Regions from separate parts of the Planococcus chinensis genome, predicted to be linked through region 3. Evidence: riboswitches for the same ligand, from Rfam matches in the RefSeq annotation. Region 3 holds a riboswitch; each other region holds the start of a gene.
The links. A riboswitch is a leader RNA that binds a small molecule or an ion and turns the genes downstream of it on or off. The one in region 3 is predicted to bind thiamine pyrophosphate.
Positions count from the first base shown of each region.

Region 1 (10,853 bases), on a different contig from region 3:
TCTTCCAAGCGCGGCGCTGCCTGGTCCATATGTACGCGCAATTCCGCCGAATCGCTTCCGCCTGGGAAAAGGCTATCCAAGTCCCAGACTTCCGGAAATTTAACTGTCATTCTGTTTCCTCCTGTGGTAAACGAAATTTTCTAAAAACACTTATAAGTATACCATTTTTATTGAACGGGAGGAATAATGGGCCGCGCCGCCTTCCTCTTGTTTGAACTGGAAAAAGTGACGAAACTTTCACAAACTCGCGCCTTTATTGCTTTTTTTGGAAGAAGCTATTTGTTGAACCAATCGATGACAGGTATACTAAATTGAAAGGAGGGATCTGCTATGATTCGGGTATTGTTGATGACGCTCGCTTTCGGAGCCGTTGTCGCTATAAATGCGTTGGCCACTATCCTGCCGCTGAATGGCCAAACGACTGGGGAAATTTCAAACCGGTTGCCCGTGATGATCACACCGGCCGGCTATGTGTTTTCGATCTGGTCTCTCATATATATCCTGTTGGCCCTTTGGATCGCCGGCTTCTGGATTCGTTTGAAAAAAGGAGAAACTCCCTCATCTGAAATTGCATTATATTTCTTATTAAGTGCCGGATTCAACATCGCTTGGATTTTATTGTGGCATTATGAATTCTTCCTCTGGACGCTCGTCGCCATGGTCGGCTATCTGCTTTCCTTGATTGCCCTATATCTGCAGTACAATAATAGCGATCAGAAAGTGACCGAGCGGCTGCCGGTTTCAGTCAATATGGGCTGGATCAGTGTGGCGACCATCACAAATGTTGCTTACATACTGACTTATTTCAATTGGGGCGGCTGGGGCTTGAGCGACCAGCTTTGGACGGTTATCATGCTGACTTTCGGAACCGCGCTCGCACTCCATGTCCGATTCCACCATTCCGACATTCCATTTGCCTTAGTCTTCGTCTGGGCATTCATCGGCATCGCCGTTAAACACGGCACAAGCGAATTGCTCGTCACAACCGCTTCCCTGTTTTTAAGCGGCGTTATTGTGACCGGTGTTCTGCTTATCAAAAAAAGACCTTGAAGGGTCTTTTAAACTGTAGATAAAGTTCAATTGTGATGAATAAAGATGTATAAGCCCGACAGGGTGGGCCACTTCGCTTTCCGTGGGCTCGGCTTCAGTCTCCTCTTCACTGAAAAACCATGCTCCTGTATCGCTGCGCTAGCTTCGTCGCAAAGACTTGGCAGGCCAAGTCTTTCCTGCGGGGCCTTCAGCTCGAGCTGGTCCCACAGGAGTCTCGTGGCCCACCCTATCGGGAGCACCACCTGTATTCAAAAAAAGGAGTAGGACGCTTATTCTGCTTTGTGTAACTAATTACAAGCCGCTTGCTTTATGATCCGGAACGGAAGGCGTCGTCTCCTGCGGGATAGCGAAGTGCGGAAATCCACTCGGACGCCAGTCAATGCTTGACCGAAGCTTGCGAGGGCAAGTATTTGCGACGAGCTTGCGCAGGAGCACAGGTTCTTAGTTAGTTCGGCTCGAGCCCGCGGAAAGCGTCCGCCTGAAGTGGAGGATTCGAGATAGCTCCGCTCATATGAATATTCATTGTTTAAGAGGAATAAATTTTCTTCTGTCTACAAATTAAAAGACCTTAAAAGGTCTTTTTTTGTTTGCGGCAACCTTTCATCCAAAAGAACAGGCTGCAGACGGCCTCGTTATGAGGGAGTCTGCAGCCTGAGAAGCTTTCTAATTATCCAGTTTCGTCAATAGGACCGGTTCGCCTTTTGTAACTATGACTGTATGTTCAATCTGCGCCACCAGCGACTGATCCGGCGTGATAAATGTCCAGCCGTCACCTGATTCGATGATGTGCTCTGCTTTCTGTGAGATAAACGGCTCCACGGCCAGCACCATGCCTTCTTTCAGGATGGTCTTCTCCCATGCATCGTAATAATTCAAAATGTGCTGAGGGGCTTCATGGAGTGATTTCCCGATGCCGTGCCCGGTCAGGTTCTTGATGACAAAAAGGCCCTGCTGCTTCGCTTCGCGCTCCACCGCTTTCCCGATCTGGTTCAGCTTCGCGCCGGCTTTCACTTTCGTCATAGCGAAATCGAAAGCCGATGCTGCCACTTCACAAAGCTTCTCTTTTTCCGCATGGCCCTCGCCGACCACAAAGGAAATCCCTGTGTCCGCAAAATAGCCTTCATAAGAACCCGATACATCAATATTGACCATGTCGCCTTCTTCGATGACGCGTTTGCCGGGAATGCCATGCGCCACCTCTTCGTTTACGCTGATGCACGTATAGCCCGGAAAATCATATTCCGATTTCGGTCCGGATACGCCGCCAAGTTCTGCAAACAGCTTGCCGCCCAATTCATCGATTTCCTTTGTCGTAACACCCGGCTTGGTCGCCGCTTTCATTTCTTCACGGATCTTCGCTACCATCTGTCCGGCTTTTTTTAGCATTTCTATATCTTTTTCAGTCGTCGCAATCATTAAATACCCTTCTTTCAAATTGTCTAAGAAAAATTATACCATATAAAAAGAGGACTATCCTAATGATAGTCCCCTTCCACTTATGCTTTTGCGTCGACGAGTTTCGGGGCTGCGGCAAAGAGTGCCGAGCAGACGAAAGCCGCCAAGAGAAATACCGGAATCATATAGGTTGCGTTGTAGGCAGCGGAATAGATCAGTACATTCCCTTCTGCAAACATTCCGAAGAACAGAATGCCGGTGATCACGTGGGTGATGTACCGCAGAACTGAACCGATCAAAACGCCCAGTACGATAGCTGTGATCATCTTCCCTGTGCGCCTTTCTTCAGCAGCCTGCAGATACCGGCTCCGCATGATTCCCGCAAGGCCTACGACTCCGTAAGCCAGCAAATAATCCAGAATGACTTGCAGCACGACATAGCCGAACGACAGCGGCGTCACCGATATGGTGCCTGTGACGATTTGCAGGAGTCCTACCAACAGCCCGGTCAAGACACCGGCAGCGACGCCTCTTCTGAATGCCATCAGGACAATCGGGATCATGACCAGACTGACAGATCCCCCTTGCGGCATTTTGAAGGCCACAAAATCGAGGATAAACCCGAGGGCGCCAAAAATCGCAATCTCCACCATTAAAATAACCCGTTTATTTCTCATAACTTCCTCCTTATGTGTTGTGCACATCACCAGAAGGGCCGCGCGAATAAAAAACCATATAAAAGCGGCGCCAGGACAGAGCTTGGCGCCGCATAAGGGCCGGTTTCCATCCACATCCCTGCGCAAGTGTTAACTTACAGGTTCAAAGGGTAAGAACAATGTGTTCACTCTCAGCATATAGCTCCCCTTGTGGTGCATACATATTTTGCTTTCACCCCTATTGTACACAAATGCCCGACTTTAAGCAACGCAGTTTCAAGCTGGCCCCAGAGGGTAACAGGTAAGTATGAAGCAAATAGTCGAAAGGTGGTGAAGGCAGCGGAAACATGCGCTGCTGAGTATGATCGAGTTATTGAAAGAGTTAATTAAAATCCAAAGCGACACCAAACAAGGAGCGAACGATGCTCTTCTTTTTTGTGCCGAATGGCTGAAGGAGAAAGGGCAGGAAGTCAAGGTCCATGAAAACAACGGATATATGATGCTGACTGCCGCAAAAGGCCAAGGACAGGACACCATCGTGTGGAACGGGCATGTCGATGTCGTTCCCGGCCATCCGGACCAGTTCGTGCCGATGGAGGAAATGGGGCGCATTTACGGCCGCGGTTCCGCTGATATGAAAGCCGGGGTGGCGGCCATGATGCAGGCTTTCGTCGAACTGGATGGATCCGCGCTCAACCGCATCGTCCAGCTGCACATTGTCACCGATGAAGAAATCGGCGGCCGCAACACCTCAAAATGGCTGGTCGAACAAGGCTACACCGGCAATTTTGTCATATGCGGCGAGCCGACCGGCCTAAAAATCGGCTTGCAGTCAAAAGGAATTCTTCGCATGGATTTGACCTTCAAAGGCAAACCTGCGCACGGCAGCCGCCCATGGGAAGGCATCAACGCCATCGAGTCGGCGATGAAGTTTCATATGGGAATGGCCGATCTGCCTTTCCGCAAGGAATCGACCGAATACTACGAACAGCCGTCGGTCAATTTGCCGATCATCAAAGCGGGAGACCGCTATAACGTCGTTCCCGAAATCTGCGAAATGTCCTATGATATCCGCTTTATGCCGGGCCAGGACAAAGACGAAATTGTTCGGCAGATGGCGGAACTCGCCGAGAACTTGAAGCTGGATATGGAATACAAAGCGAGCGGCTCCACACCCGCTTTGACGACGACCAAAGAAAATCCGTACATTCAATCGCTGCAAAATGCCATCCGTGAAACAGTGGAAACCGAACCTGTCCTGTTCGGTCAGCATGGTGCTGCCGATACCCGCTATTACGCAGCCGTCAACGGCGGCGAAGGCGCGATCGAATTCGGCCCTTCAGGCGATGACTGGCATGGAAACGCCGAATACGCGGACATCTCCAGCATCCATCAATACAAAGACATCCTAAAGCAGCTTGCCGCTGCCCCGCTTTAAGGTTTAACAAGCAGAAAAACCGGGAACAATAAAACATACTCTATCCACGTCAGGAGTGATAAACATGGGAATCGGAAGAATTGTAAAAACAGCCATCAAGTTTGCGCCAATCGCGTATCCAATCATCAAAAAAGTAATGAACAAACAAAAAGCAGGGACTACTTCTACGCGCAGAACGCCTAAGCCAAAGCGTTGATATAAAACACAAAACCCCGCTCCGGATTTTCCGGAGCGGGGTTTTGCATGTTTTCAACTATACATACGGCAATGCCTCACGCAAAGCATAATATTCCTCTTCGAGCCCTTCAGAAGGCCGGCTTGCAGCCGGGTTGCCGGATATGGCACTTTCACGGTCCGATTCCTGCTGGGCCGTGATTTCCTCAAAAGATAAAGGTGCGGCCTTCGGCAATTCCCCGTTTTCCACTTTCCAGCCCTTTTGGTAGCTATCCAAAAAAGCATTGGCCATCGCCTGATAGCCTTTGAAATTCGGATGGACATCCGCCGCATTCGGCACTTTATCCACCGAGTCGTTGCCGAATGCGCCTTGGACCGGCACAAAAACGGCCCCTGCTTTTTCAGCGCTTTGCTTTAAAATGACATTCAGCAGATCAAGCTGTTTTGCAGTTCCCGCTTTTTGGCTTTCACGGGCATGGGGATATGCAAAATAATAGCCCATGACATAAACATCCGCATCCGGTGCCCGCTTTTTCAATTCCGCTAAAATCTCATCCAGGTTCTCCCGCGCATTATTCAATGCAAAGTCGGCCTGGATTTGCGGAAAAGCCAAAGACCCTTGTTCAGAATCGGCCTGCACAAGCCGCAGCAGATCATTTGCGCCGGCTGAAAGCGTAATGATGTTGGCAGAAGCCAACAGGTCTTTCGCTTCTTCCGATTTGACCCGCTCTAGTACATCTTCCGTTGTGAATCCCGGAAACGCCAAATCTTTGGAAAAGAATGCGACCGGTTGCTGGCGTGCCAATTCCTGCGCAATCAGATCGGCATAGCCTGCATCAATCTCTGAATTCGGCGTCTGGCCTGCTGCGAGCGAATCACCCAGCGCTACATAAGCGGCCGGCAATTGGATTTCTGCCGCTGCAGGCAAAGCGCTGAAAGCCAGCAGCACTGCCGTCAAACACGCTATCGTGTATTTTTTCAACCTGCTCACCTCTTAAAATGCCCAGTTCCCGTTCCGGAAAACCGGTTCTCGTGTGCCGTCCTTGTGGATGCCGTCAATATTCATTTCGGCGCTGCCGATCATAAAGTCTTCATGGACAATCGATGTATTCAATCCGATTGATTCGAGCTGCTTCCGCTCCAGATCCCGGCCGCCTTCATAGCAGGTCGGGTAGGAATCGCCAATTGCTAAATGATTCGATGCATTTTCATCGAACAGCGTGTTGAAAAACAGGATATTGGAATCCGAGATTGGCGAATGGTGCGGCACCAATGCTACTTCGCCCAAATACGCGGAGCCTTTATCCGCCTGGAGCATTTCATCAAGCAATTCCTGGCCCGTTTCAGCCTTCGCATTGACGATTTTCCCCTCTTCAAATTCCAGGGTAAACCCGTCGATGATGTTCCCTTGGTAGACGAGCGGTTTCGTATTGCGGACAGTTCCGTTGACGCCGTATTTCAATGGGACAGTGTAAACTTCCTCAGTCGGCATATTGGCAATGAACGCATTGTTCTGCGGTGTTTTGGAAGCGCCGCTCATCCAGATATGCTTGTCCGGAAGTTCGATCGTCAAATCAGTGTCGGGTGCCGTATAGTGCAGCTTGCTGAATCTTTTGCTGTTGAGCTGTCCTGCGCGTGCTTCCAGCAAATCGATATGCTGCTTCCACTGCGCGATGGCATCGCCTTCGCCGATGCGGACAGTTTTGAAGATGGCGTTCCATAGGGCATCGATCCCCTCAGCGGCTTCTAGATCCGGGAACACTTTTCCCGCCCATTCCTTGGACGGGATCGCAATGATCGACCAGGCAATCTTGTCGGTGCCGACGGCTTGCCGGTAACGCTCCAACGCGCGGCCGGCAGACTTCTGCGAATCCGAGAGGCGCTTGGCCGGGATGCCGGTCAAAAGATCCGGATCTTCTGCATCGATCCACAAAAATGATCCCCCAGTATCGATGATTTCATCGCGCTGGGCGACCGACCATGCCGGGTATTCATGGAATGCTTCATCCGGCGCCATCTCAAAATGCATCCGGGTCTGTACCGGATCCGTGTAATTGACATGGACGCGCTTGGCCCCTGCTTCGTAGGCCTTCTTCACGACAAGGCGCGTAAACTCAAGCGTATCGACCGTTGTATTGATCATGATGATCTGGCCTTTTTGGACATTCAATCCGACCTGCACAGCCAGCTCCGCGTACTGCTCCAATTTTTCCTGGAAACTCATCTTTTATTCCCCTTTTCGGAAATGGTTTTGCTATTGCCTTCCACTAGCTGGCCGCCATGGAGGATTTTCTGGACCGGTTTTGACGGAAGCTCCTTGGTGAATTTCTTGTAATGGCGTTCATCGACATAAGCCAAGAGCGTCAAAACTTCGCCATCAGCCCCTGCTCTGCCTGTACGGCCGGAGCGGTGCTGGTATTGCTCGATGGTCTGCGGGACATCGACGTGGATGACGTGAGTCACGGCATCGATGTCCAATCCGCGGGCTGCCACTTCTGTCGCAATCAGCATTGCCACTTCGCCTTTACGGAACCCTTCGAGCGCTTTTTTGCGCTCCTCTTTTTTCATCTCGGAATGGAGGGCGACGATTTTTGCATCACGGAATTTCAATTTGTTTTCTTTCATCAGCAGCTGATCCAGATTATTGACAAACGCCAGTGCTTTTACGCCCTCGATGTTCGAGATTTTCCGAAGGGCTTCGGTTTTGTCCCGCTCATCCACTTTGATGAATGAATGGACAACTTTGCCCTGCATCGGCAAATCGGACGCCGCCACTTGGAGCCTCGTCGGATGCTTCATCAAGCGGTCAGCCACCAATTCCACTTCATCAGTGATTGTCGCGGATACCAGGACAAGCTGGCGCTCGTGCTGGGTTTTCTCGATCAGATCCTTCATGACATTGCGGTGTTCGCGCGCCATCAACTGGTCGCCTTCATCGAGGACCAAAATCCGGATTTCATGCATTTTCAGCTTTTTGCTTTTCACGAGCTCGTTCAGACGCCCGGGAGTCCCGACGACGATCGTCGGTTTTTTCTTCAGCTTTTCCAATTGGCGCTGCACATTGGCGCCGCCGATCAATTGGGCGACGGTTACGTCAGTGCCTTCAGTCCACTCTCTTACAACATTGACGATCTGCATCGACAATTCCTGGGACGGTGCGATGATCATCGCCTGGATTGCTGGTTTGGCCGGGTTCACGCGCTGCAGGATCGGCAATAAATAGGCAAGCGTCTTGCCGGAACCGGTCGGGGATTCCGCCACGATATCGTTCCCTGCAAGCATTTCCGGAATCATCTGCTCCTGGATCGGCATTGCATGTTCAAAACCGGCCTTTTCCCATTTTTCCTGCCAAATCGGATTTAATTCTTTAATAAAATTCATGTCTAATTCCACCTTCTTTTCGATGCTAATAGTGTACCATATTTGGCGTTTCGCCGCTTTTTTTAACAAAAATGGCCACGCACTTCTGTACGGGCTCCGGGATCCCGTTTTATCCGGATAAGCCAGAACAATGTTTGCATGAGCCGACCTTCTGCAGCCAGCGCTTGCCTCCTGTTCAAGGCGCGCCGAAGCCCGATTTTCCGACAGAAAAAGCTGACCCGTTTCCGGATCAGCTTTTTCTCTTTCATTCAGTGACTTCTTTCCGTGCATAGACGATTTCCTTTTCCTTCTCCATTTCCGAATCGGGTCTGGCGGGCTTTTTGATGAATAAAGCGAGGCCAAATGCCACAAGCGCGATGAATGTCGAGACGAAGAACGAAAAGTTGATGCCTTCAAGCATCGCCAAATTGACAATGTCTGCAGGGTTTGTGCCGCTCGCCGCCAAGTCTTTCGCGGCAGATTCGGTACGGGCATTCATGATCGAAATCAGGAACGCCGAACCGACTGCCCCCGCCACTTGCTGGAGCGTGTTGTTGATGGCCGTTCCATGCGGATAGGATTTCACCGGCAGTGTATTCAAGCCATTTGTCATGACCGGCATCATGACCAGTGAAATGCCGAACATGCGGAGCGTATAGATCAGCATGATGCTGATGAAACTGGAATCCAGGCTCAATTGGCTGAACATATAAGTCGTTGCCACAACAATGGCCAGACCCGGGATGGCGAGGACTTTAGCGCCGTACTTATCGAATAGCCGTCCATTGATCGGCGACATCGCTCCCATGACAAGTGCACCTGGCAGCATCAGCAGGCCTGAGTCGATCGGCGAAATGCCTTTGATGGTCTGGATGTAGATCGGCATCAGGATCATAGCCGAGAACATGGACATTGAGACCACGACCGAGATGGCGGACGACAAGGCGAACATCGGATATTTGTAGATTCGGATTTGCAACAGCGGTTCATCCAGCTTTAACTGCCGGAAGATGAATAGGATCAGCGAGACGATCCCGATGCCGATGGTCCCCATGACCACCGGATCGGTCCAGCCAGATGTACCGGCAGAACTGAATCCATACAGGATGCCGCCGAAGCCCAAGCTCGAAAGAACCAAGGAAGCTTGGTCCAGCGACAGCTCCCGGTTCTGGAACGTCAGGTTCTTCAATTTGAAGATGCCGAGCGCCAGCGGCACCAGCGCAATCGGCAGCACCATCCAGAACAGGACGCGCCACGAATAATGTTCAATGATGAATCCTGATAATGTCGGGCCGATCGCAGGCGCAACGACCATGACCAAACCGAAGATGCCCATAGCAGAACCACGTTTTTCAATCGGAAAAGCGGCTAGCATGACATTCATCAATAGCGGCATCATCAAAGCGGCACCCGCTGCCTGGACCATGCGGCCGGCAAGCAGAATGCTGAAGGCTGGCGCTACAGCAGCCAACAGCGTCCCTAAAGCGAAAAGCGACATGGCCGCAATGAAAATCGACCGGTTTGAATAGCGTTGGATCAGGTAAGCGCTCGCAGGAATCAGGATTCCGTTGACGAGCATATAGGCGGTCACCAGCCATTGGGCTGTAGAGGGTTCAATGCCGAAGTCCAGCATAATTGACGGCAGCGCGATATTCAGCAGGGTCTGGTTGAAGATGGCCACAAAAGCTCCGGTAAAAAGTATGGCGATAATGCCGTAAGGCGGTTTTTTCTGTTCTTTCATTCTATTTTTTCCTCCATCTATCCTTGTGTTTTTCATAATGCTCTAACTCCATTGCATCATTCTATACCGTCAGTCTATTTTAATCAAGAAAAATATACCGACAGTATAAAAGAATTGATATGAAAGGGTTTTCGCGGTATGATGACACTAGACTATGAGTATAAAGGTGGAGCAAATGAACTCAAAAAAACAGAACATCATCAATGCCGCCTATGCCCTTTTCATCAATAAAGGTTATAACGCTTCCTCGATTCAGGACATCCTTGATGAAGCCGGCGTTTCCAAAGGGACGTTCTACAATTACTTCACGTCCAAGACCGAATGCCTGATGGCCATCATGGACTCCATTGGCAGCGAAATCCGTCAGAAGCGCATGGCAGCCGCGGCTGATAAACCGATAAATGATCCTCAAGTGCTCGCCGACCAGCTGAGCATCCGCATCCAGCTGAACCAGGAAAAGAATTTGTTTTCCTTGTACGAAAGCATTTTTTACTCCCAGGACAAGGAACTGAAGGAGTTTTCCAAAGGAACTTACCTGAAAGAGCTTGATTGGCTCACGTCCCGGATCATCGACATCTTCGGGAAAGAAGCGGAACCTTACGCCCTCGACAATGCCGCTATCCTCCACGGATCCATCCAGCAGCTGGTCCATATCTGGAAGCTGACCTCGAACGAAGACTTGCCGACGGACAGATTGGCGGCATTCGTCGTACGGCGGCTGGAAGTTTCTATCGCGTCCCAAATCGCATCAGGCGAGCGCTTTATCCAAGCAATGGAACTATCCCCTGAAAAGATGGGCGAGAACTTGACGCTCGAAGAATTGGGGACCCAATTGGACACATACAGCCGGTTGCTTGAGGAAGATGAAGAAACCCGGCAGCTTATCTCGTTCCTTGCTGAAGAACTGCATTTGGAAAAGCCGCGGAAAGCGGTGGTCCAAAGCGTCCTGGGAACACTCGCGAACAATGTGCCGCATGAAGCGGAAATCCTGATTTTGCTTGAGCAAGTCTGGAAAAAAGTAGCGAAGCTTGAATAGAAA
Region 1 is NZ_JBHUFW010000014.1:41,105-51,957, reverse strand. It holds gene ACFSDB_RS16870 (M3 family oligoendopeptidase) at 1-110, opposite strand, end outside; gene ACFSDB_RS16865 (tryptophan-rich sensory protein) at 331-1,050, shown strand; gene map (type I methionyl aminopeptidase) at 1,714-2,466, opposite strand; gene thiT (energy-coupled thiamine transporter ThiT) at 2,547-3,122, opposite strand; TPP riboswitch at 3,221-3,320, opposite strand; gene ACFSDB_RS16850 (M20 family metallopeptidase) at 3,463-4,539, shown strand; gene ACFSDB_RS16845 (hypothetical protein) at 4,604-4,735, shown strand; gene ACFSDB_RS16840 (SGNH/GDSL hydrolase family protein) at 4,793-5,704, opposite strand; gene ACFSDB_RS16835 (aminopeptidase) at 5,708-6,937, opposite strand; gene ACFSDB_RS16830 (DEAD/DEAH box helicase) at 6,934-8,094, opposite strand; gene ACFSDB_RS16825 (MDR family MFS transporter) at 8,339-9,814, opposite strand; gene ACFSDB_RS16820 (TetR family transcriptional regulator) at 9,990-10,850, shown strand.
Region 1: linked by a shared signal. The riboswitch ahead of thiT (energy-coupled thiamine transporter ThiT) and the one ahead of tenA (thiaminase II) in region 3 are both predicted to bind thiamine pyrophosphate.

Region 2 (10,853 bases), 200 kb from region 3:
GTGCAGCGGCAGAGTTCTGTGAACATTTCCGAAAAGTCTGCGCTATCAAGTGCAGTTGAAGAAACGGAACTTGCCGCAAACGCCCGGCTGCCGATATGCAACGAGCTGCTCGACATGTGCTGCAATGCACGCTTGACCTGATCGGCATTCAGTTGATAGGCGTTCTCCGGGTAACGGGATTGGTTATCCAGCGCTTGCTGCAGCTGGCAAAGAGCTTCGGCGTGCATATGCTGCTGGTGGAACAGCCCGCCCAGGCGGTATGCCGCTAGCGGATTCACCGGGTCGTATTGCAGCACTTTTTTCATAGCCTGTTCGGCTGCATAGCGCTTATTGGCATCGTTGGATGCCGCCTGGCCGCAGTAGCACAGCAGATAATTGATCAGTTTCTGCTGGATGTATGTATAGTAATGGGCATAATCCGCATCTTCCGCCGCTAATAGCTTAAGATGGTTGTGCATTGCATCATAAAGTTCAATCTTGGAATAATCCAAATCCCCTTGGGTATTTTCAGCTTGAAAGTGAATCTCCTGCTCCAATTCTTCTAGTTCATCCAAACTTATGTCATGATATCGCATGTTCTTCCCCCTAAATAAAAAAAGACCGCTGTATAACTTTGCTAAATGTTATGGTGGGATAATATAATTGCGGTACAAATACTATTATTAAGATATATTTTACATTTCTAACAAAGTTATATCATTTTCATGATACCAATCCTTAATTCGATACACAATATGCGTTTTATTAATTTTTTGTAAAAGGAATTTATTTTTTGAATTTCAGTTTCTTGTCGACCTTCATTGAATTGTCTAAGGACCGTTCTACTGGCAAAACAAGGCATGCGTGCTTGTTCAAATAAAATCTATAAAACCGGCAGAGGTTTGGACACAATGCCATAAACTGCCGGTTTCTATGCTTTAGGACATTTAATTATGCGATTTGATTTAAAGAATATATATAACCGCTAGTCTGCAGCAATGAAAAAATCATTTCATCCGACTTCCGCTTCTCCTTGCCGTACATTTTGTGTAATTAAAAATGAAGAACAAAATGTTTAGATGAATTGGTTTGTAGAATCCAATGCTTTGTTTTGCCAGATACATTTCTTTAACGGAAAACGAAGGCGTCAGTTTTAAACAGAATGATTCATGAAATGCTTAGGATTTCGCAGATTCCACTTTTCAAGCAATAACTCCACATGCCCGTCGGCCGTAAAGAAAACATCAAGATCCGTTGCGAGCGCAAAAAAACGGGCCGTGAACACTTCCTCCCCTCCATTGACAAAAACTTCAATGGCACTCGTATCCAGGAATATATGCAATTCCTCAAGTGTTTCCAAAAAACAGCTTCGGTTTTCTACCATGCCGTCTAGAAATCGTTTGCGCACCAACGTCAACCGCTTGGTCTGTTGATCGTAAGAAATGATTATATTTTTGCGGATTTCAATTTTTATATGCCCGGCCAGGTTCTGCAGGAAATGGATCTTCAGTTCCTCTACATTCCCCGAAAGTTCTGGCCACGTCTTTGTTTCATTCTTTAAGCTTGAATGGAATGAAAGCCCTTGTGCTTCCCGCAACTGTTTCAGTTCCGGCACTGGCTTCTGAATGATCCTGTCTTTTCTCAGCTCTAATTCACGCGGCATCGTCAAAGCATGGACCCATCCTTTTTCGATTGTGGGCAGGTGGGATTCCTGTTCCCCTGTGATGCCCATCCAGCCAAGCATGATCCGCCTTCCTTGCTTATCCTGAAACGTCTGCGGGGCATAAAAATCAAAACCCCGATCCAACTCTGTAAATTCACCATGCGGGAACTCAGTTGTTCCAACGTTCCATCTGCCGACAAAATAGCCAGACTGATGCGCATTATGGTAAAAGGAATTTTTCGCTTTCAACCCTTGAGGGGAAACGATGAGGATGTCTTTTCCACCGAGCTCAAAAAAATCCGGACACTCCCACATATAGCCGAAGTCCATCAATCCATTGAAGCGGTTTCCAGCTAAAATCCCTTTAAGATCCCATTGCTGTAAATCTGTCGAAGCAAAAAGCACAACGGCCCCTTCTTCATAAAATGTTTGCGCCCCTACAACCATGTACCAAGTGCCATCCCTTTTCCAAACTTTCGGATCCCGGAAATGAGCCGTGTATCCTTCCGGCAGCAATACAACAGGCCCTTTCTTTTCAAAATCAAATCCATTGCTGGAAACGGCCATGCATTGATAAGTCTCAAATTTGCCATTTCCGCGTTCCACATGCCCCGTGTAAAACAAGATCATCTTCCCATCAACTTCAACCGCACTCCCAGAAAAACAGCCGTCCTTTTCATACCATTCACTTGGGACAAGCGCCGGCTTGTGTTCTTGCCAATAAACAAGATCCTGGGAGGTCGAATGGCCCCAACATTTAGAGCCGTGCGCCGTACCAAACGGATTCCATTGAAAAAACACATGATACATGCCTTTGTATTGGATCAACCCATTTGGATCGTTCAACAAACCGACCGCCGGCATCAAGTGGAATTGAAGCCGATGCGGATCGCTGTTGTTGTTTTTTTGATACGCTTCGATCGTCTGTGCTATTCTTTCAAACCAGTTGAATTGGACCATGATAATCTCCTATTTTCATCATTATTAACAAGCATAACGCCTATTAATTAAAAATTCCAACTAATTGGTCTTGATTCGGCTTCCCCGGTTGTCCACGTGCCAGTCAAGCACTCACTTGCTCCCAAGTTATGTGTTGTCCCCCTTTACATCCCCCAGCCCTTCCGCTAAACTAGAGCCATCGGGGCAAACCCCGGACACAAAAAACTGCATACCGTTTTCTGCACTAGGGGTGCTTATTTTAGCTGAGATGCAAGCGCAAGCTTCGATCCCTTATAACTCGATCAGGTTAGGACCTGCGTGAGGAAGTGCGGCACATTTCTGGAAAACTCCTTTTTTGGGACGCTTATAGATTATGGCTGCATCTTCGCGGATGCGGCCTTTTTTGTGGACTTTTTTAAGGAGGAATCTATTCATGGAACCATTGTACTGCGGCACAAGCCCGATTGTCGGATTTCGTTTTTCTTTGCACCCGATGTCGGGAAACTTTATCAAGATCATCAAAGGGGCGTTAAATAGGACGGACACCTCGAATGTCTGGATGCATACGGACGACGTTTCAACCGTCATCCGCGGCAAACAGAACCAGGTTTTCAACGTGGCCAAAGCGATCGCGCTCCATGCGGCAAAAACCGGCGAACACGTCGCCCTTTCCGGAACGTTCTCGATCGGCTGCCCGGGGGACTCGGAAGGAGATGCCTATCTGGAAAAAAGCGACGAGCTGCCTAATCAGGACGCCACTCCTCAATATGTTTCTTCCCAGTTCGCCTTATACCCGATGAACAACCCGGCGTATATGGAAGTCATCTACCGGGAAATCGATCGTGCCAAAGCGCATGGCGTCTTCAACGAATCGATGCATTACGCAAGCGGCATCCATGGCGACATCCACGATGTCTTCGCTTTCTATGAAGAGTCGTTCACCCATGCGCGCTCAGAAGAGTACCGCCACCTTGTGATGACGCTCTCGATGAGCATCAACAGCCCGTCGCACGGAGGGAATGCGCATGCTTAAAAACTGGAAGTTAAAAGAGATCGTCTTGATGTCGCTCTTTGCCATCGTCTTCGGCATCGTCTATTTGGTGTTTGTCCACGTCGGAAATATCTGGGCCGGATTGATCGGCCCGATTGCGTATGAATGGATGTTCGGCATCTGGTTTATCGTCTCCATTATCTGCATGTACATCATCCGCAAGCCGGGTGCCGCTTTGATGTCAGAAACCATGGCAGCGGCAATTGAAGTGCTGCTCGGCAACGCCATGGGCCCCCGCCTGATTTTATCCGGTGTGATTCAAGGGCTTGGCGCGGAGGCGGCCTTTGCTGTGACCGGCTACAAGCATTTTAATCTGGCCGTCCTGATGCTTGCAGGGGCAGGTTCTGCCGTCTTCAGCTTTGTTTATGGCTTCTTTGTTTCGGGTTATGCAGCGCTCGATCCGACGTTCGTCGCCTGGATGTTCACGCTGCGTGTGTTGAGCGGCATGATCATAGCGGGAATCGGCGGAAAATACCTTTCGGATGCCCTGCTGGCGACCGGTTCCCTTCGCGGCTATGCCATTGCCCGTATAGAAAAGAGTGATGCCAATGCATGATGCCGTCTTTTCACTCGACAATGTCCACTTCCGGTTTCCCGATTCAGGCCAGCGGACGCTCGACGGGATTTCATATGAAATCTTCCGAGGCGAGCGGGTTGTCATAACAGGTCCGAGCGGTGCCGGCAAAAGTACACTTCTGTACTTGCTGAACCGCCTCTATCCTTTGAATTGCGACGGAATTCTAAGCGGTTCCATCAAACTCTTCAACAAGCCATCTGAAAACTACGCACCAGGGGAAATCAACCGCCGGATTGCAACGGTTTTCCAGGATCCCGATTCCCAATTTTGCATGCGTACGGTCGAGGAGGAACTGGCATTCACTCTTGAGAATCTGTCCGCTGTTGCTGAAGCCATGGACGCGCGGATTGCAGGGGTGTTGGAACTGACCGGCCTTATGGAACTACGCCATGCAGTGATCCAAACGCTGTCTGGCGGCATGAAACAGCGGGTGGCTACAGCTTGCGCGCTGATTATGGAACCTGAAGTCCTGCTTCTCGACGAACCGTTGGCCCATCTCGATCCCTTCACCGCCAAGCAATTTGTCGACTGGCTTTCCGTCCTTCAGAAAAGACACGGGCTGACTGTCGTAGCTGTCGAACACCGGCTGGAATTGTGGGAAACTTTTTTTAGCCGGGAAATCGTTTTGGACAGAGATGGTGCTCTCATTGCAGACGTTCCTTTCCGTCCGAGATCAATTTATTCCTTTCCTGTGCGTCCCTCTGTTTATGAAGATTTGCCGGCGCTACAGGCCGAAGCGATTTCAGTAAAAAAAGAAGGCCGGCTGCTTTTAGCTCCCCTTTCCTTTAAAGCAGCACGCGGCGAAGTGGTGGTCATTGCCGGCCCGAATGGCAGCGGAAAAACCACTCTCTTAAAAGCGCTATGCGGAATCATTCCTTTAACGGGCGGCCGGATCATCGCACAGAAAGTGGGTTACGTGCCCCAGTCACCCGAGTTTTTATTCATCGAATCTTCCGTAGAGGCTGAGCTCGCTTTTTCCGGAGCCTCCACCCAGGCAGAAGTGGAAGAGCTGATGGAACGGCTCCATTTGACGGATATCAAGGAAAGTCATCCGTTCTCAGTAAGCCACGGACAAAAGCGGCGGGTCGCCATTGGCGCGATGCTCGCTGACAAGCGGGACGTGCTTTTAATGGACGAGCCGACTTCCGGGCAAGACTTTGCCGCGCTTATGGAACTCTTTACTTTGATCCGTGAACGCGTCCAGGAGGGTGCCACGATTTTGATCGTGACTCATGACATGGAATTTGCAGCGGGGATTGCAGATTCGGTTTTGCTCATCAAAGACGGAATGCTGACCGGGAAATTCTCTGCCGAGCGGGTCTGGGCGGATGAATCACTCATGCAGGCGCACCAGCTGCTACAGCCGAAAGGAATGGTGCAGCGTGAAAAATCTTTTGCATGAAATGAATCCGTCGGTGAAGTTTGTCGTTGTGACAGCATCGATGCTGGTTATTGCCTTCTTTTTCAATCCATGGACGCCATTCCTGTTCTTTATCGGCATCCTTCTTTTGCAGGTTCTCTTGAGCCGGATTCCATGGAAAAAATGGACGCTCTTCATGCTCCCTTTCGCTTTTGCTGCATTCGGCTATCTTTGGACTGCTGTCGTTTTCGGTGTAGGAACTCAAGATGAAGTGTACTTCTCTGTTGCCGGGTTTGAGGTGGCCAAAGAGCAATGGGAGACGGCTTTGTCGCTGTCCGTTCGCGTCCTGGCTTTCTCCAGCTTGTCGCTGTTATTCGCTTTTACGACCGATCCGGTAAAATTTATCATGAGCCTGATGCAGCAAATGAAGCTTTCGCCAAAACTGGCTTACAGTGTCATGGTTGCCTATCAATTTTTGCCGCTATTGAAAGAGGAATTCACCCAGCTCCGTGAAGCCCAGCGGCTCCGAGGCGCTCAAATCAAACCCCATTGGATAAACCGGTTGCCTGCCTTCCGCCGCCTGCTCATCCCGATGCTTGCCGGCGCAGTAAGGAAGGCAGAGCGTGCCGCTTTTGCCATGGAAGCCAGAGGTTTTACCGGAGAGCGTCGCAAAGCTTATTACCGCCCTGTTCATGTAGGGCGGATCGATTTCTGGCTGGCCCTTCTGTTTCTCTTCGTACTGGCCGGCAGTTGCTTAGGCGGAATTTATATTGATGGATGAGTGCAATTTGAATGTATCCAGTTTGATTTTCTCATAAGATTTCAGCCGCTTCCCGGCATCCATTTTTCGGGAACGCGGTTTTTTGTTTCACTTTTTTTGTTACGGTTTTTGTTTTTCAGAAATTTAACCTTATGTAATTATGTACATTTATATCTTTTTTTATTGATTGCCCGCAGCGAGACGGCAGTTTTCCTAAATGATTTCGCTTCTACCGTAATGGGTATACATCAAGCAAGCACTTTTTTCTATTAGCAAGGAGGCATTGGCATGATTGAATGGGACTTGCTTGACGAAAAAGATGACCGGGTCTATCTGGCGTATATGACCAACCGCCAAGATCCCTTTGTGATGTTTGAACGGGATTTCGGCCAAATGATGGACCGTGCTTTCAAGGAAATCTATGAAGGCTATACCCACCTTTGGGCAATGAAGCGGGTCGGGGTCATTTTGCCAAATAAAATCTGTTATTTCCCTGACAACGAACTGCTCATTGAACCGTCTGTCTATGCTGGAGCTCCGAAAAAAGAAGTATACATAATATTTTTATTTTCAAAGAACTCACCTTCTTCCCCGTTCATGTATGCTAAAGGGCTCAAGTCCGGATTTTACAGTTCGTTTGAATCCGCCGCAGAAACCGGTGCCCGTTTATTGAATTTAATGGCAAACACGTATCCGGAACGTGAGTTCAAAGTATTGTGCACAAAGCTGCTCTACGACTTCCTGTGGTACAGATAGAGGACGCTTCATGACCCATAAATAAAAAGCGACAGCCGGATTGGAACCAATCCGGCTGTCGCTTTTCTCCCTCTACATTGCAGAAACGCTATAAGTGAACTCGTCTTCGTCCATGGCGTCTACTCCATTGTCCACATGGACAATCGTGCGGAGCAGCAGTTTCGTTTTCGCGTTTTCAACGATCCAGCGCTCATCAGGCACGATTTCGAATTGCTGCATGAGCGTCCCTTTCGATTTCAGCGTGCTGACAAAATCCAGTGACTGTTTTGCCACGACATTCTCGATCAGCTGGAAATCGCTGTCGTCCCGTACTTCATCAATTTGCTTGACGACATGCAATTCGACGTATTCGATCTTCTGGTCGGTGTCGCCGCCGGTGATGTAAATCGTGCCGTTCAGCGTCTCGCCTTCGTTTAAGTTCGGCCTCTCCACCACTGTTTCAACGGTCAGCGAACCGATTCCAATTGAACTTAGAAACTTTTTGAAATTCATAAAATGGAAACCCCCAGATCATAGTAATCTTCCTATACCACCATAGATTTCTTGTTAAACCCTCAAAGCAGCTCTGTGTAGTCATATTGGTTCTCAAGGTTGTTCTCATGTTTATTATAGCGCCGTTTGAACAATTTGTAGAGATGCGAAATCAATACACGGGCGAGTGCATACATCGGAATCCCGAGGATGACGCCGGCAATGCCGAACAGCGACCCCGCTGTCAGCAATACGAAAATGATCGTGACCGGATGGATGAACAGCGTCTTCCCCATCACCTGCGGGGAGATGAGATTCCCTTCAACAAGTTGGACCACCGTCCAGACGACCGCCAGCTTCACAAGCATGAACGGCGAAGTCACGAGGGCGATAATCGCTGCCGGCGTTATGGCAATCGCTGGCCCGAGATACGGCACTACGCTAGTGACCATCGCCAGGACGCCGAGCAGGAGCGCGTAATCCATTCCGATAATCAAAAAGCCGATATAGACCATGACGCCGATGCAAAACGCCACGATGATCTGGCCCTGGATATAGGCACCCAGTTGCCGGTCCGCTTCGCCGAGCACTTCCCTCGTGTCGTCACGGAATCTTGGCGGCAGGAGCTTCACAAAATACTCCGGCAGCTTCTCGCCGTCCTTCAGCAAATAAAAGAGGATGAACGGCACGATGACAATCGACAGGATGACACTTGTGATCGTCGAAATGAAACCGGTGATTCCTGTGATGATGCTGGCAATTGTCGCCTGGAGTGTATCAGCGACATTCGCCGGCAAGGTGGCGATCAATTGCTCAATATCAAAGCTTGATCCCCGGTAATAGTCGCCGACAATGGACGTCCGGAGAAAAGCGTCCAAGTTGGTCAGCAATTGCATGAAGTAATCCGGGAACTCCATGATCAGCTTTTGGAACTGCTCCCGGAGAAATGGCAGCACCAGGACAATCAGCAACGTGATCAAGCCGATGACCCCTAGGAAAATCAGCAGGATTCCCCAAAGCCGGGGGATTTTCGCTTCTTCAAGCAGCCGCAGAACAGGCCGCAGCAGATAATAGAAAATGAGCGCAAGGACGACCGGCAGCACCACCGTTTTCATGAAGACGCTGAGCGGATTGAAGATGAATGACACTTCCCGGAAGATGAAAATGACGAGCCCAAGCAATACAAGCGCCGTCAGTGTGAACAAGGTGTTCGTTCCGCCTAGGAAACGGATAAAATTTGTCGAGAAAAGCGATTGTTTTTCGGGTTCCACCAAATCTCCCACTTTCAGAAAAATATGAACTACTTCTATAGTAGCATAAGTTCAGGTCTGCTTAATGGAGTGGTTGTGACAAAAATTCAGCCAGCGCTTGGCGGTTCTCTTCGATATCGATTTCGAGGACAGCACCGGCATCCGGATATCGTGCATCCCAGTAGCTTCCTTCAACAGGGACCGTCAGACGGCCGATGTCGCTTTTTCCGCCTTTAGCGAGTTCGATGGCCAGTTTCGCGCCTTCTGTTGCCGGCAAGTCTGTTTGGACATAGCCTTGGACCGCCCCTGCCAGTTTCGGATATTTCGGGATTGCCGAAACATTGATCAGCTCGTCTTTCAGCGCAGCAACTACTTGCTGCTGGCGGCGTACGCGCCCGAAATCGCCTTCGCTGTCAGCACGGAACCGCGCATAACCGAGAAGTTCCTTGCCGTTTAGCGTATGGACGCCTTGTTTCAATGAAACGCCGATTTTTTCGGACATGTCTTTTTCAACGTCAATTTCCACGCCGTCCGGTGCGGCTATATCAACCATGTGTTCAAAATTCGCAAAATCGATCATGGCAACATGATGGATCTCCAGGCCGAACATTTCCCGCAGCGTGTCCGCCAGCAAGTTCGCGCCGCCCAAGTAATAAGCCGTATTCAGTTTATACGATTGATAGCCCGGGATGTCGGCGTAAATGTCGCGCATGAACGACGTTAATTTGATTTCGTCCGTGTTTTTATCATGCGACATCAGCATCATGGTATCCGAACGGGACTGTTCTTCCCCACGTGAATCCACACCGATGATCAGGATGTTCTGGAAATCCCCGTTTTCTGGGTCTCCGTCGAACTCCAAAGTTGGTTGCTCTGTATTTTCAGCTAGCTTATATCCGCTTTGAAATTGCAAAAATACGTAAATTCCCACTGCTATTACTGCTAAGAGCAGCAGCAGTAAGATGCCCCGGAAACGGAACCGCTTTTTTTTGCGCCGTTCCCTTCTGGCTGGCTGTAGTTCTTCTTCCATACTATACACATTCCTTTCTGCATCTTGCTTTACATTGGACGCTATTTCACTAGAAGAAGTTTCTGCAATCCCATTATAATCATATTTATTGTCTGGAAACAGGGGGAGTGGTAAGATTTTTCTATTCCACTCGAGAGGAGCAAACCCACCTATGACCCAAAAAGCGACATTTGCAGGCGGCTGCTTCTGGTGCATGGTCAAACCGTTCGACCAGTTTGACGGCATCGACAGCGTCATGTCCGGCTACAGCGGCGGCCACGTCGAAAACCCCACATATGAACAAGTAAAATCCGGTACGACCGGACATTTGGAAGTGGTCGAAATCACTTTCCAGCCGGAGGTATTTCCTTATGAGCAGCTGCTTGATATCTTCTGGCAGCAGATTGATCCGACCGACAACGAAGGCCAGTTCCAGGACCGCGGCCCTTCATACCGCCCTGCCATCTTCGTCCATAACGAAACGCAGCGCGAACTGGCGGAACAGTCCAAGCGGGACCTCGATGCAAGCGGCCGCTACAACAAGCCGGTCAACACGGAAATCCTCGACGCCGGACCGTTTTATCCGGCCGAAGAGTACCACCAGGACTATTATAAGAAAAACCCGGACCATTACAAGGAAGACCGTGCGGCATCAGGCCGTGATGAATTCCTGGATTCCGTATGGGACAAAAACAGCGTGAAAAATTAAATCACTCCAGCCGAACAGCTTCCCTTAAAAGGATCCTGCTCGGCTTTTTCATTCGGATCCATTGGGCTGATGCAGGCGGCCTCTCCTGCCAAAGAAAAAGCAGCTGTCCAAAAAAAACAATACTGAAAACCAAAGGAGAAAAAGCCGCGCTTTTTCTCCTTTGGTTTTTCCATATTCTATAAACGGCTGATGATCATCGAGGCGGCGAGCAAGGTGGACGAAAGCACTTCGGAAAATTTGTTTGCAGCGAAGCAGCGAAGCGACGCAGAGACAGGAGCATCAGTTTTGCCAGTGAGCCAGCGGAAAGCGTCCGCCGCAATGACCTGCAG
Region 2 is NZ_JBHUFW010000004.1:1,005,298-1,016,150, reverse strand. It holds gene ACFSDB_RS07370 (tol-pal system YbgF family protein) at 1-575, opposite strand, end outside; gene ACFSDB_RS07365 (glycoside hydrolase family 32 protein) at 1,133-2,602, opposite strand; TPP riboswitch at 2,818-2,923, shown strand; gene ACFSDB_RS07360 (YkoF family thiamine/hydroxymethylpyrimidine-binding protein) at 3,015-3,614, shown strand; gene ACFSDB_RS07355 (ECF transporter S component) at 3,607-4,188, shown strand; gene ACFSDB_RS07350 (ABC transporter ATP-binding protein) at 4,181-5,611, shown strand; gene ACFSDB_RS07345 (energy-coupling factor transporter transmembrane component T family protein) at 5,592-6,350, shown strand; gene ACFSDB_RS07340 (hypothetical protein) at 6,618-7,085, shown strand; gene ACFSDB_RS07335 (sporulation protein) at 7,158-7,577, opposite strand; gene ACFSDB_RS07330 (AI-2E family transporter) at 7,640-8,827, opposite strand; gene ACFSDB_RS07325 (LCP family protein) at 8,889-9,836, opposite strand; gene msrA (peptide-methionine (S)-S-oxide reductase MsrA) at 9,988-10,524, shown strand; gene ACFSDB_RS07315 (hypothetical protein) at 10,521-10,697, opposite strand; gene ACFSDB_RS07310 (hypothetical protein) at 10,701-10,853, opposite strand, start outside.
Region 2: linked by a shared signal. The riboswitch ahead of ACFSDB_RS07360 (YkoF family thiamine/hydroxymethylpyrimidine-binding protein) and the one ahead of tenA (thiaminase II) in region 3 are both predicted to bind thiamine pyrophosphate.

Region 3 (10,853 bases):
GATATCTTGGCAATCGACCGATTCGGCGCCAGCGCACCAGGCGAACGGATCATGCAAGAATTCGGCTTTACGCCAGAGAACGTCGTGGCGAGAGTCAAGAATCTGATCAACGAACAATAATTTGAGAAGAGGCGGAAGCGCTAGACAGCTTCCGCCTTTTATTATTTTGTGCATATGGTCACATGCTGAAATTTATAGTATAATCCATTGTGGTGCACTACTTATTTATGCAACACGAGGGGGGTAACAAGAATGGCTACATGGATCTGGATCGTAATCGTTATCGTGGCTTTAATCGCGGGTGTTGCGCTTGGCTTTTTCATCGCTCGTCAATATATGATGAAGTATTTGAAAGACAATCCACCGATCAACGAAGATATGCTGCGTATCATGATGATGCAAATGGGACAAAAACCGTCTCAGAAGAAAATCAATCAAATGATGACACAAATGAATAAAGCATCAACTAAACCACCAACTAAAAAATAAAAGCGCTCATGATGAGTGCTTTTTTTCTTTGTCTATTTGTTTACATAATAAAAATATTAAAGTTAAAATGGTCGTTCTTAAACGGCGAGGAGGAATTTCCTCTAATTTAAAAGAATATAAACGTAATGGTAAAAGTTTGGCAGGTTCGATCTTCTAGGAAAGGAGCTGGGGCTGTGGGGTGGATGATACTGGTTGTGGTTGCTTACATACCGATATTCTATCGGATTCACAAACGGATCGCTGATTTGGAGAAGGAAGTGGAAAGGCTGAAAAGTGAATTGTAAAAAGAAGGCGCCGTCCTATTAGGACCGGCGCCTTCTTAATTAATGGATTCAGCCAGCGGCGCTTACTGTGGCAGCAAATCGTTTTCTTTCAGGAAATCCGCCACCGCTCCTTCGTATTCTTCCGGGAACAAATTATAGGACTGTGCATGCGCGCCGGTTTCGAACAGCTTCAAAGCTTTCGGCCCCTTTTTCAGGTCATGCATCTCGATGCTCATTTTTGGAAGGACAAATGTGTCTTCGAGGCTGTGGATGAACAGGACCGGTTTGCGGATCCAAGGGAGCGCATTCCGGGGCGATACAGTTTTCATCGCATAGCCGTCCCGCCATTTCATGAACACTTGAGCCAGTTTCAGCGCAATCGGCGTTTTGAGCGGCGTCGTGGTTTTCATGACATGCCGGATCTGCTCCGAAATGTCTGAATAGCCGCAGTCGGAAATATAGAAATCGGCATCGTCGCGCATGCCAGCATACAAGAGCGTCGTAGCAGCCCCCATCGATTCGCCGTGGATGCCGAACCGCAAGTCAGGGCCAACATGCTGCTTGAGCGCTTCGATGACCGCTTTCAGATCCCATTTCTCGTAATGGCCGAAGCTGGTCGTATTGCCGCCGGAATCACCGTGGCGCCGATGGTCGTAAACGACCGAATTAAAGCCGAGGTGCTCGAACATGCGGGCATATTTAAAGGAATTGACTTTCGTTTCGGTCACTCCGTGGCAAATGACGACATAACGGCTTGTATTATGCGGTTCCAGGAAAATGGCCTTGACGTCATAGCCGTTTTCCGACCGGATCCACTGTTCGCTTTTTTTCACGTTGGCATACCAGACTTCGTCATACCGTTTGGCGGATGTTTCGCGCTCCAAAATCAAAGCTTCGTCTTTTTTCTTCACATACATCAGCCGGTTGCTGGCAGCAATGCCGACCGCTGCAGCCAAAAGGGAAAAAGCGCTGGAAACGACAGCGGAAATTTGGAAAATGCGTTTTTTCAAAGGAGAGCCTCCTTATCCTCGGTTCTTATAAAGGCGGTACATGCCTGTCTGAACCGGGTTTGAGACATGGGGTTCAATCGACGCGACAGCTTGGCACAGAAGATCCAGGTCGATTCCGGTGCTGATGTCCATGCGGTGCAACATGTTGACGACGTCTTCCGTCGCGACGTTGCCGGTGGCACCCGGTGCGAACGGACAGCCGCCCAAACCGCCAGCGGACGCGTCAAACCGGTCGACTCCTGCCTGGAGCGCCGCGAAGATATTGGCCAGCGCCATTTTTCGTGTGTCATGAAAATGCGCGGTCATCAGCATATCAGGAAATGCATCTTTTAATTTTTTGAACAGTTCATAACTCTCAAGCGGTGTCGCCATGCCGATCGTATCAGCGACGCTCAACTCGTCGACTCCCCAGCCGGCGAAAGTACGGCAAAGCGCCAAGGTGTCTTCCGGATTGATGGCACCTTCGAACGGGCAATAGAACGCGGTGGAAATGCAGGCGCGGACGAAAATGCCGTCTTCTTTTAATTGAAGGATGAGCGGTTGGAGCGCATCCATGCTTTCCTTAGTGGTCTTGTTGATGTTTTTCTGGTTGAACGAATCGGACACGCCGACAAAAACTGCGACAGCTTTCGCACCGGATTCGATTGCGGCATTGATGCCTTTTTCATTTGGCGTCAGGACAAACTGGCGTCCGGTTTTCTCGACATTCGCCATGATTTCTTTGGCGTCGGCCATTTGCGGCACCCACTTCGGCGACACAAAGGACGTCAGCTCCATTTCTTGCACCCCTGCTGCTTGAAGCCCTTTGATGAATTCGAGTTTCGCTTCCGTGGAAACGGTTTTTCCTTCGTTTTGAAGGCCGTCCCGCGGGCCGACCTCGATTATTGTTGCATTCTTTGGTAAACTTAACATAGTATCCCTCCCAATACCATTGTATCCAGGAGTAGGAGAAAAGAGCAACTTGCAAACAACCAAACAAGGGGGAAATCATTGTGTCACAAGAAGTCGTAATTGTAAGCGCTGTCCGTACAGCAATCGGTTCTTTCGGAGGAGCGCTCAAGGATGTTCCTGCAACAAAATTAGGGGCGATCGTCATCAAAGAAGCTGTCCAGCGCGCAGGGATCAAACCTGAGCAGGTATCTGAAGTCATCATGGGGAATGTGCTTCAGGCAGGGCTTGGGCAGAACCCGGCCCGCCAGTCAGCGATCGAAGCAGGGCTTCCGGAGACCGTTCCGGCAATGACCATCAATAAACTCTGTGGTTCCGGCTTGAAATCGGTACACCTGGCTTTCCAGGCAATTTTTGCAGGAGACGCTGATATCGTCGTGGCAGGCGGCATGGAGAACATGAGCTTGGCGCCATACTTGATGCCAAAAGCACGGACCGGCTACCGCATGGGCGACCAGACTGTGGTCGACAGCATGCTGCAGGACGGCCTGATGTGTGCATTCAATAATTATCATATGGGCGTCACTGCAGAGAACCTCTGCGACCGCTATGAAATCACCCGCGAAGAGCAGGACGAATTTGCTGCGCGTTCACAGGCACGCGCGGCAGCGGCAATCGATTCCGGCCGCTTTGATGATGAAATCGTTCCAGTTGAAATTCCGCAGCGCAAAGGCGAGCCGGTGATCTTCAGTACGGACGAATACGTAAAGCGCGATTCCACTGCCGATAAACTTGGCAAATTGCGCCCAGCATTTAAAAAAGAAGGCAGCGTAACGGCCGGCAACGCTTCTGGAATCAACGACGGAGCGGCCGCTGTTGTCGTGATGTCCAAAGCGAAAGCCGAAGAACTGGGTTTGACGCCGATTGCTACCGTCATCGCGAACGGACACGCTGGCGTAGACCCGGCGGTTATGGGCATCGGTCCGGTGCAAGCGGTCAAGAACGTATTGAACAAAGCGGGAATGGCGATGGCTGATATCGAATTGATCGAAGCCAACGAAGCATTCGCAGCCCAATCAATCGCTGTGGACCGTGAATTAGGATTCAATCACGATATATTGAACGTTAATGGCGGTGCAATCGCACTTGGCCATCCGATCGGCGCAAGCGGCGCCCGTGTTTTCGTCACGCTTCTGCATGAAATGCAAAAACGCGATGTCAAAACCGGACTTGCAACACTTTGCATCGGCGGAGGCCAAGGCGTGGCAACGATCGTAAAACGCCCGTAAGGAGAGAGAGCGATGAGCAAGAAAAAACAGGAAACCGAAAGCAATCTGCCGCAGGATATCCTTGCAAAACTGCAGGCGACGAAAGCGGAACTGCTGAAAGAAGAGCAGCAGCGCGCTGAGGAAAAGCACGCCAAGGAATTGTTCGAACGCAAAGAACGCGAGAAGAACTTGTCGTTTGCTGAGTTGCTTGAGCGGCACGGCGACAAAGGCAATAAATTCTAGAGTGCCAATCGATGCCGATGAGGCCGGAGACTGGGACAATCCCGCAGTCTTCGGCTTTTTTGCGTATAGCCATGGAGCATCCGCTAAAACAGCCTTGTCTGACTCTGACGGAAACTTGAAATAAAAAGAAATTTTGAATTATTATTTTATCTATGGTATAGTGATGCCGACAACATGAATATCGCAATCCACTAGGGGAGCCGGTTACCGGCTGAGACGAGCAACGCTCGGACCCTTTGAACCTGATCTGGATCATACCAGCGGAGGGAAGTGGGCGAATGGATGCTCCTCTCTTTTTTTGTGCAGCTGACAATCGCCGCTTTCCTTTACTGGAAAGCGGTATTTTATTTGCCCAAAAAAGGAGATGGAGAAATGGCTTTTTGCAAAGAGGTACGGTTGGAATGTGATGGATTATGGCAGGCAAGTTTTGAGCATCCGTTTGTAAGAGGAATCGCGGACGGCACGTTGCCGCTGGATGTATTCAAGTATTACGTCATGCAGGACGCCTATTATTTAACCCATTTTGCCAAAGTACAGGCAATCGGAGCGGTTAAGGCGGCGGACCTCGAGACGACGAGAAGCTTCGCGCATCATGCAGAACAGACCTGTGCCGCAGAAATGGCGCTCCACGAATCATTCATGGATTTACTCGGTGTCACAAAGAGCGATTGGGAGTTGTTCGAACCTTCGCCGAGTGCCTATGCCTACGTTTCGCATATGTACCGTTCTGCTGAAGGCGACTTGGCGGATGTACTGGCTGCCATTCTGCCATGCTATTGGCTTTATTTTGAAATCGGGGAGCGCTTGAAAGATGCCGCACCTGGACATCCCATCTACGACCGGTGGATTGGCACATACGGTTCCGAGTGGTTCGGCGAGCTGGTCAATGAGCAGAAAGATCGCATGGACCGGTTGGCAGAAGGGCTTTCTGGAAAACGGCTTAAACAGTTGAAAGACCGGTTCCGCCGGAGCAGCTATTACGAATGGAATTTCTGGCAGCAGGCGTGGACGATGGAAAGCTGGGAAGTTGCGCCGCAAGTGGGAGAGGAGACTGCTTATGTTGAATGAGGTACAGTCAAAGGAGCCGATCATCCATTGCATCACCAACCAGGTCGCCGCAAATTTCCAGGCAAACGGGCTGCTCGCATTAGGTGCATCACCGATCATGGGAGATGCAGTGGAAGAGGCAGAAGAACTGACCCTTTTGGCAGATGCGTTATCGCTGAATATCGGGACACTTTCACAGCGTTCCCTCGACAGCATGCTGATATCGGGGAAAACAGCGAACCGGAAAGGGATACCGGTCGTGCTGGATCCGGTCGGTGCAGGCGCGACACGTTTCCGGCTTTCGGCAGTAAACCAATTGCTTCAACATGTGGAAATCACGTTGCTGCGCTGCAATGCCGGGGAGCTGGCTGCGATTGCCGGAGCCGATTGGCAGGCAAAGGGTGTGGATGCCGGAGCTGGCGATGCCGATATAGAACCCTTGGCAATGGAAGTGGCACGCCGCTATCGATTGGCCGTAGCGGTAACAGGCGAAACGGACCTCGTGACGGATGGCCAAACCGTGGAGTACATCCCCCATGGCAGTCCGAAAATGGCGGAGATAACGGGCATGGGGTGCCTATTAAGCGCAGTCGCAGCTGCTTTCCTTGCATCAGTGGAAGGTCCGCCCATGACGATAGCCGCAGAAGCGCTCCGTTATTACGGCATTGCCGGCGAAAACGCAGCTGCCGAAACACCGGGGCCGGGGAATTTCAGCGCCCGATTTTTGGACCTTCTTGCAAGCACGGAACAGCAGGACATAGATGAAGCAAGCAAAATGGGAGGGATGTTGTATGGGCGCGATTAAGGAAGTGCTAACGATTGCCGGTTCTGATTCCGGCGGAGGCGCCGGGATTCAGGCGGACATCAAAACATTTCAGGAGCTCGGTGTGTTTGGAACTTCTGCCATTACAGCGGTAACGGCTCAAAATACCCAAGGCGTCAGCGGCATTTTCCCGATGGAAAGGGGAACAGTCCGGCAGCAGATAGATGCGGTGGGCAGCGACTTTGAAATTGCAGCAGTCAAAACCGGCATGCTGTTTGATGCCTCGATCATTGAGGAAACGGCTAAAGGAATCCGGAGATATGGATGGAAGTATGTCATTGTCGATCCGGTCATGATTGCAAAAGGAGGGGCTGCACTTTTGCAGGAAGAGGCGGTGGAGGCGATGAAAGCCCAACTTTTGCCTCTCGCCACGGTTATTACACCGAACATCCCGGAGGCGGAAGTGTTGAGCGGCATTGAAATCCGGGATCCGGAAACACGGCTCCTGGCAGCAAAACGTATTCTGGATTACGGAGCGGAGTCGGTCGTCATCAAAGGTGGCCATGGCAACGATCCGGACTTTACCGAGGACTTCTATCTCCACACCGGCGGCGCATCGCTAATGCTGCGCTCAAACCGGATCAGCACCCGTCAGACTCATGGCACCGGCTGCACATTCGCAGCAGCCCTGACAGCTGAAATGGCAAAAGGCGCGCCAATGAACGAAGCGCTTTTCACTGCCAAGCAATTTGTCCAAGCAGCACTTGGCCATCCTTTGAATATTGGATCAGGCCATGGACCGACCAATCACGCAGCCTTCAGAAACTTCAGCGGAAAGGGGGAAGTTCAGCTTGTTTAGCAGACCATCAATTTATTTCATCATGGGTACGTCGAATGCAAAGGAAAAAGAGCCGCATTTTTTGCTTAATGAAGCTTTGGCAGCCGGGATTACCCATTTTCAGCTGCGTGAAAAAGGGGAGACCGCTTTGCGGGGGGAAGCGTTGGAGAAATTCGCCAGGGAATGCCAGGCTCTCTGCACACAGTATGGCGTGCCGTTCATCATCAACGACGATGTAGAACTGGCGCTTGCAATCGGAGCGGACGGCGTCCATGTCGGGCAAGAGGATATGCATTGCGGCGATGTGCGCGCACTGATCGGCGCAGAGAAAGTGCTGGGAGTATCGGTCCATTCCGAGGAAGAAGCCGCACAGGCTATTGCAGGCGGCGCTGATTATCTTGGCATGGGGCCGGTATTCGCTACGATTTCAAAAAATGATGCGAAAGAGCCGGCAGGAGTCAGGAAAATCATAGAAGTGACCAGGAAATATCCCCAGGTTCCAATCGTTGGCATCGGCGGAATCACATCGGAAAACGCAAACGAAGTTTGGCAAGCGGGTGCAGCCGGCATAGCCGTTATATCAGCGATAGCCCAAGCGAGGGACGTTTCCGCAGAAATTGGCCGGCTGCGAGATTCATATGAAAGAGGGCAGATGATATGAAAACGAAAAAGCTCGTCCTGATGGCAATGTTCGTGGCGATTGCAGTAGCAGGATCCGCATTTGTATCGTTTCCTGCCGGAATTGCCCGGGCTTATCCAGTACAGCATGCGATCAACGTGATGGCGGCGGTCCTTTTCGGGCCCATTCCGGCGGTCGTCATCGCTTTCGTGACAGGGGTGGTCCGCGTGTTGACCGGGACCGGCTCCTTGCTGGCATTTCCCGGCGGAATGATCGGCGCTCTTCTGGCCGGTTTGTTCTATATGGGTACCGGGAAACTCTGGTTTGCCGCAGCAGGGGAAATCATCGGCACGGGAATCCTTGCTTCGCTTGTGGCTGTACCGTATGCAAAATTTTTGATGGGCACAGAAAGCGCCGCGTTTTTCTTCATGCCGCCGTTTCTGGTATCAAGTGCTACAGGTGCTGTGTTGGGGGTTCTGCTCGTCTATAAACTGAAGAATGTCTACGTCAAAAGCGAACTTTATTGACGCTGGAGGTTGTCCTCAGGATGTCAAAAAACCTACTATAAAGATACACTTAATAAAAAAACTAAATACACCGCTTCGGGCGCTATGGGCATGGCTCATCCAATGAGCCGGGAAGAACACCCGTCTCATTGCTCCGCCTAGCCCTTGGACGCGCCGGTGCTGGTTTCGTTCTTAAAAAGCTGATAACTATATCCGTTTTCGTACTGCTATCTGAGATATGAAGCAAAACGGCGGAGACGCCCGCAGCAAAGAGATGGCTCTAAGGAAGTTTGAGCCATCTCTTTGCGACGAGCGCATAGCGCGCAGGAGCATACGGTTTTACGAAGCAGTTTTGCGGAATATCGGCTTACTATTTAAAAGGAATTTATCTCATACTTAACATGAAAAGGACAAGCAGCCTGAAGCGGCAGCTTGTCCTTTGCTCATCACTTCATTATTTTAGAAACGACTCTTCAAAAACGGAAAGTAAGTGTTCCAGTGTGATCGGATCGCTGTATGTGGAAGCCTTGGTGTTGATTTCGATGACCTGCCCTTTTTCCACGGCCGGTATATTGTTCCATACAGCTGTTTCCGTGAAAGAGTTATCTACATCCGGGTTTTTGCTGAAGACGATATAGTCCCCGGCAAATTCCGGAAGCGTTTCAGCGGAGAACGTATAGACGCCCGCTTCCAATGCCAATTCCTTCACTTTTTCGGGCATTTTCAAGCCCATGGCCTGATAGAGGATTTCTGTGCCGCGGGCGTAATTATCGCCGAACACGTAAAATTCCTTGTTGCCGCTTTCGATGACAGATACAGTGGCATCTTCGCCGATTTTTGCACGGATCGCTTCACCGGTAGCTTCCGCTTTTTCCGTAAAGCTTGCAACCCAATCCGTTGCTTCTTTTTCTTTGTTCAATAATTTGCCGATTTCAACCTGCTGGTCCAAGTAATCCAGCTTTCCCCATGTGAAAGCGACTGTCGGTGCTATTTCATTCAATTTCTCAAGGTTCTTCATATGTGTACCCGCGATGATCAAGTCAGGGTCCAATTCAATGATCGCTTCAAGGTTGTCTTCAGATACAACTTCTACACCAGCCAGCTTTTCTTCGAAAAGAGGGTTGGTATTCGTCCATTCATCAATGCCGACTACCTGGCCATCCAAAGCCAAGACATTCGGACCGTTAGTTAGTGCGATGATCCGCTGCGGGTCTGCAGGAACCTCGACAGGCCCGGATTCGGACTGGTATGTAATCGTTTCATTTGTTTCTGCTGCTGCTTCTTTCGGAGCCGCCTCACCGTTTCCACAGCCGGCAAGCACGAGCGACAATATAAGCAGGAATGGCAATATTACGTTTTTCATCATGAATGTCTCCTTCTGGATTATCGATATTGATAATCATTTTCAATTGAATGCATCTTTTATACTAGATGAGATGAGAACGGTTGTCAATTAGAATCTGAAAAGCATTAAAACCAAATAAAACCTACATCCTTCTATTTATTCTTGATGCCAAACTTACCTGAAAATCTTCATAGAGAGAACGTTGAATTATTCCAGCTCTTAGGAGTACCATATAATAAGATGGATTAGAAAGCAGCGTTACTAAAAGAAGGACCACACAATAAAATAAGCGACTCTATATCTATTTAAAAAATGAAATGCAGTCCCATTTCTTGCTATGACGGCGTTTGGACTGAACTTGGAGGAGGAAGTCTTTTGTCTTTAAGAGTTGGAGAAATCATTTCTTTTGAACGGACATTCACTAACGAAGAAGTCGAGTTGTTCACGAAGGTCTCGGGCGATGAAGGAATCCATCACATGACGCCCGATGAAAAAGGAAGATTGGTTGTGCAAGGCCTGTTGACGGCGACCTTGCCGACAAAAGTGGGAGGGGAGCATAACGTACTTGCCCGACAGATGGATTTCGTCTTTTTGCGTCCTGTATACACCGAAGACACAATAGTGTGTGAAGTGAAGATTGAACAATACGAAAAGCAAGAGAACCAGCGGACAACTATTGCTGCGTCCTTCACATGTAGAAATCAACATGGAAAAGAAGTGCTGAACGGCCATTTTGCAGGAGTTATCCTATGAATCAAATAGATTCAAAAGACCGTATCCTTGGAGAGGGCGTGTGAAAATGTATGCAATCAGACAAGGCTCTAAGCGCCTCGTGCTGCTATTGCACGAAATATACGGCATTAACGGGCACATGAAAAGCTATGCCGCCCGGTTTGCGGACCTTGGATATGATGCGGTCGTTCCTGACTTGTTAGGTGGAACTGGCCCTTTTCCATATGAACAAGAAAAAAGGGCGTACCAATATTTCATGGAAGAAATTGGCTTTGAATCAGCAGCTGAAAACATAGAGGGTACCATTTTACAATTGCGCAAGGAATATGAGGAAATCCATCTGGTGGGCTTCAGTGTGGGAGCGACAGTCGCGTGGCTGTGCAGCGGATCAGCAGACGTCGAAAGCATGATCGGCTTTTATGGATCGCGCATCCGTGACTTTCTGGACATCGATCCCCGTTGCCGTACCTTATTGATCTATGGAGAAACTGAAAAATCCTTCGACGTAAGAAAGATGGCCGCAAGGTTGGATCAAGATAAGGTGAAATCTGTGCTATTGGCGGCTCGACACGGCTTTGCAGATGCTCAATCACCTCACTATGAGCCATTAAATTGCCGCAAAGCCTGGAAAGCAGTAGAAGAATTCATGAAGTCTTAGGTGGAATTGAGATCAGCAATATCCGCAAAATGGCGGCCGATAAAAACTATGACTTAGAACAAACAAAAAAAGGCTGCCGGCGAAGGCAGCCTTTTTGCCCCGTCATGAAGCCGGGTTTTCCACTCTCCCCATGAAAAGGATGACGCCTGTTTCTGAATCCGTGATGGTGAAAATGAACGGCCGG
Region 3 is NZ_JBHUFW010000004.1:809,368-820,220, forward strand. It holds gene tkt (transketolase) at 1-120, shown strand, start outside; gene ACFSDB_RS06280 (YneF family protein) at 253-489, shown strand; gene ACFSDB_RS06285 (alpha/beta hydrolase) at 836-1,762, opposite strand; gene ACFSDB_RS06290 (hydroxymethylglutaryl-CoA lyase) at 1,775-2,674, opposite strand; gene ACFSDB_RS06295 (acetyl-CoA C-acetyltransferase) at 2,755-3,939, shown strand; gene ACFSDB_RS06300 (YqkE family protein) at 3,952-4,161, shown strand; TPP riboswitch at 4,345-4,447, shown strand; gene tenA (thiaminase II) at 4,534-5,229, shown strand; gene thiM (hydroxyethylthiazole kinase) at 5,219-6,013, shown strand; gene thiD (bifunctional hydroxymethylpyrimidine kinase/phosphomethylpyrimidine kinase) at 6,000-6,830, shown strand; gene thiE (thiamine phosphate synthase) at 6,823-7,470, shown strand; gene thiW (energy coupling factor transporter S component ThiW) at 7,467-7,955, shown strand; gene ACFSDB_RS06330 (iron-hydroxamate ABC transporter substrate-binding protein) at 8,389-9,297, opposite strand; gene ACFSDB_RS06335 (hotdog family protein) at 9,655-10,032, shown strand; gene ACFSDB_RS06340 (dienelactone hydrolase family protein) at 10,079-10,669, shown strand; gene ACFSDB_RS06345 (serpin family protein) at 10,772-10,853, opposite strand, start outside.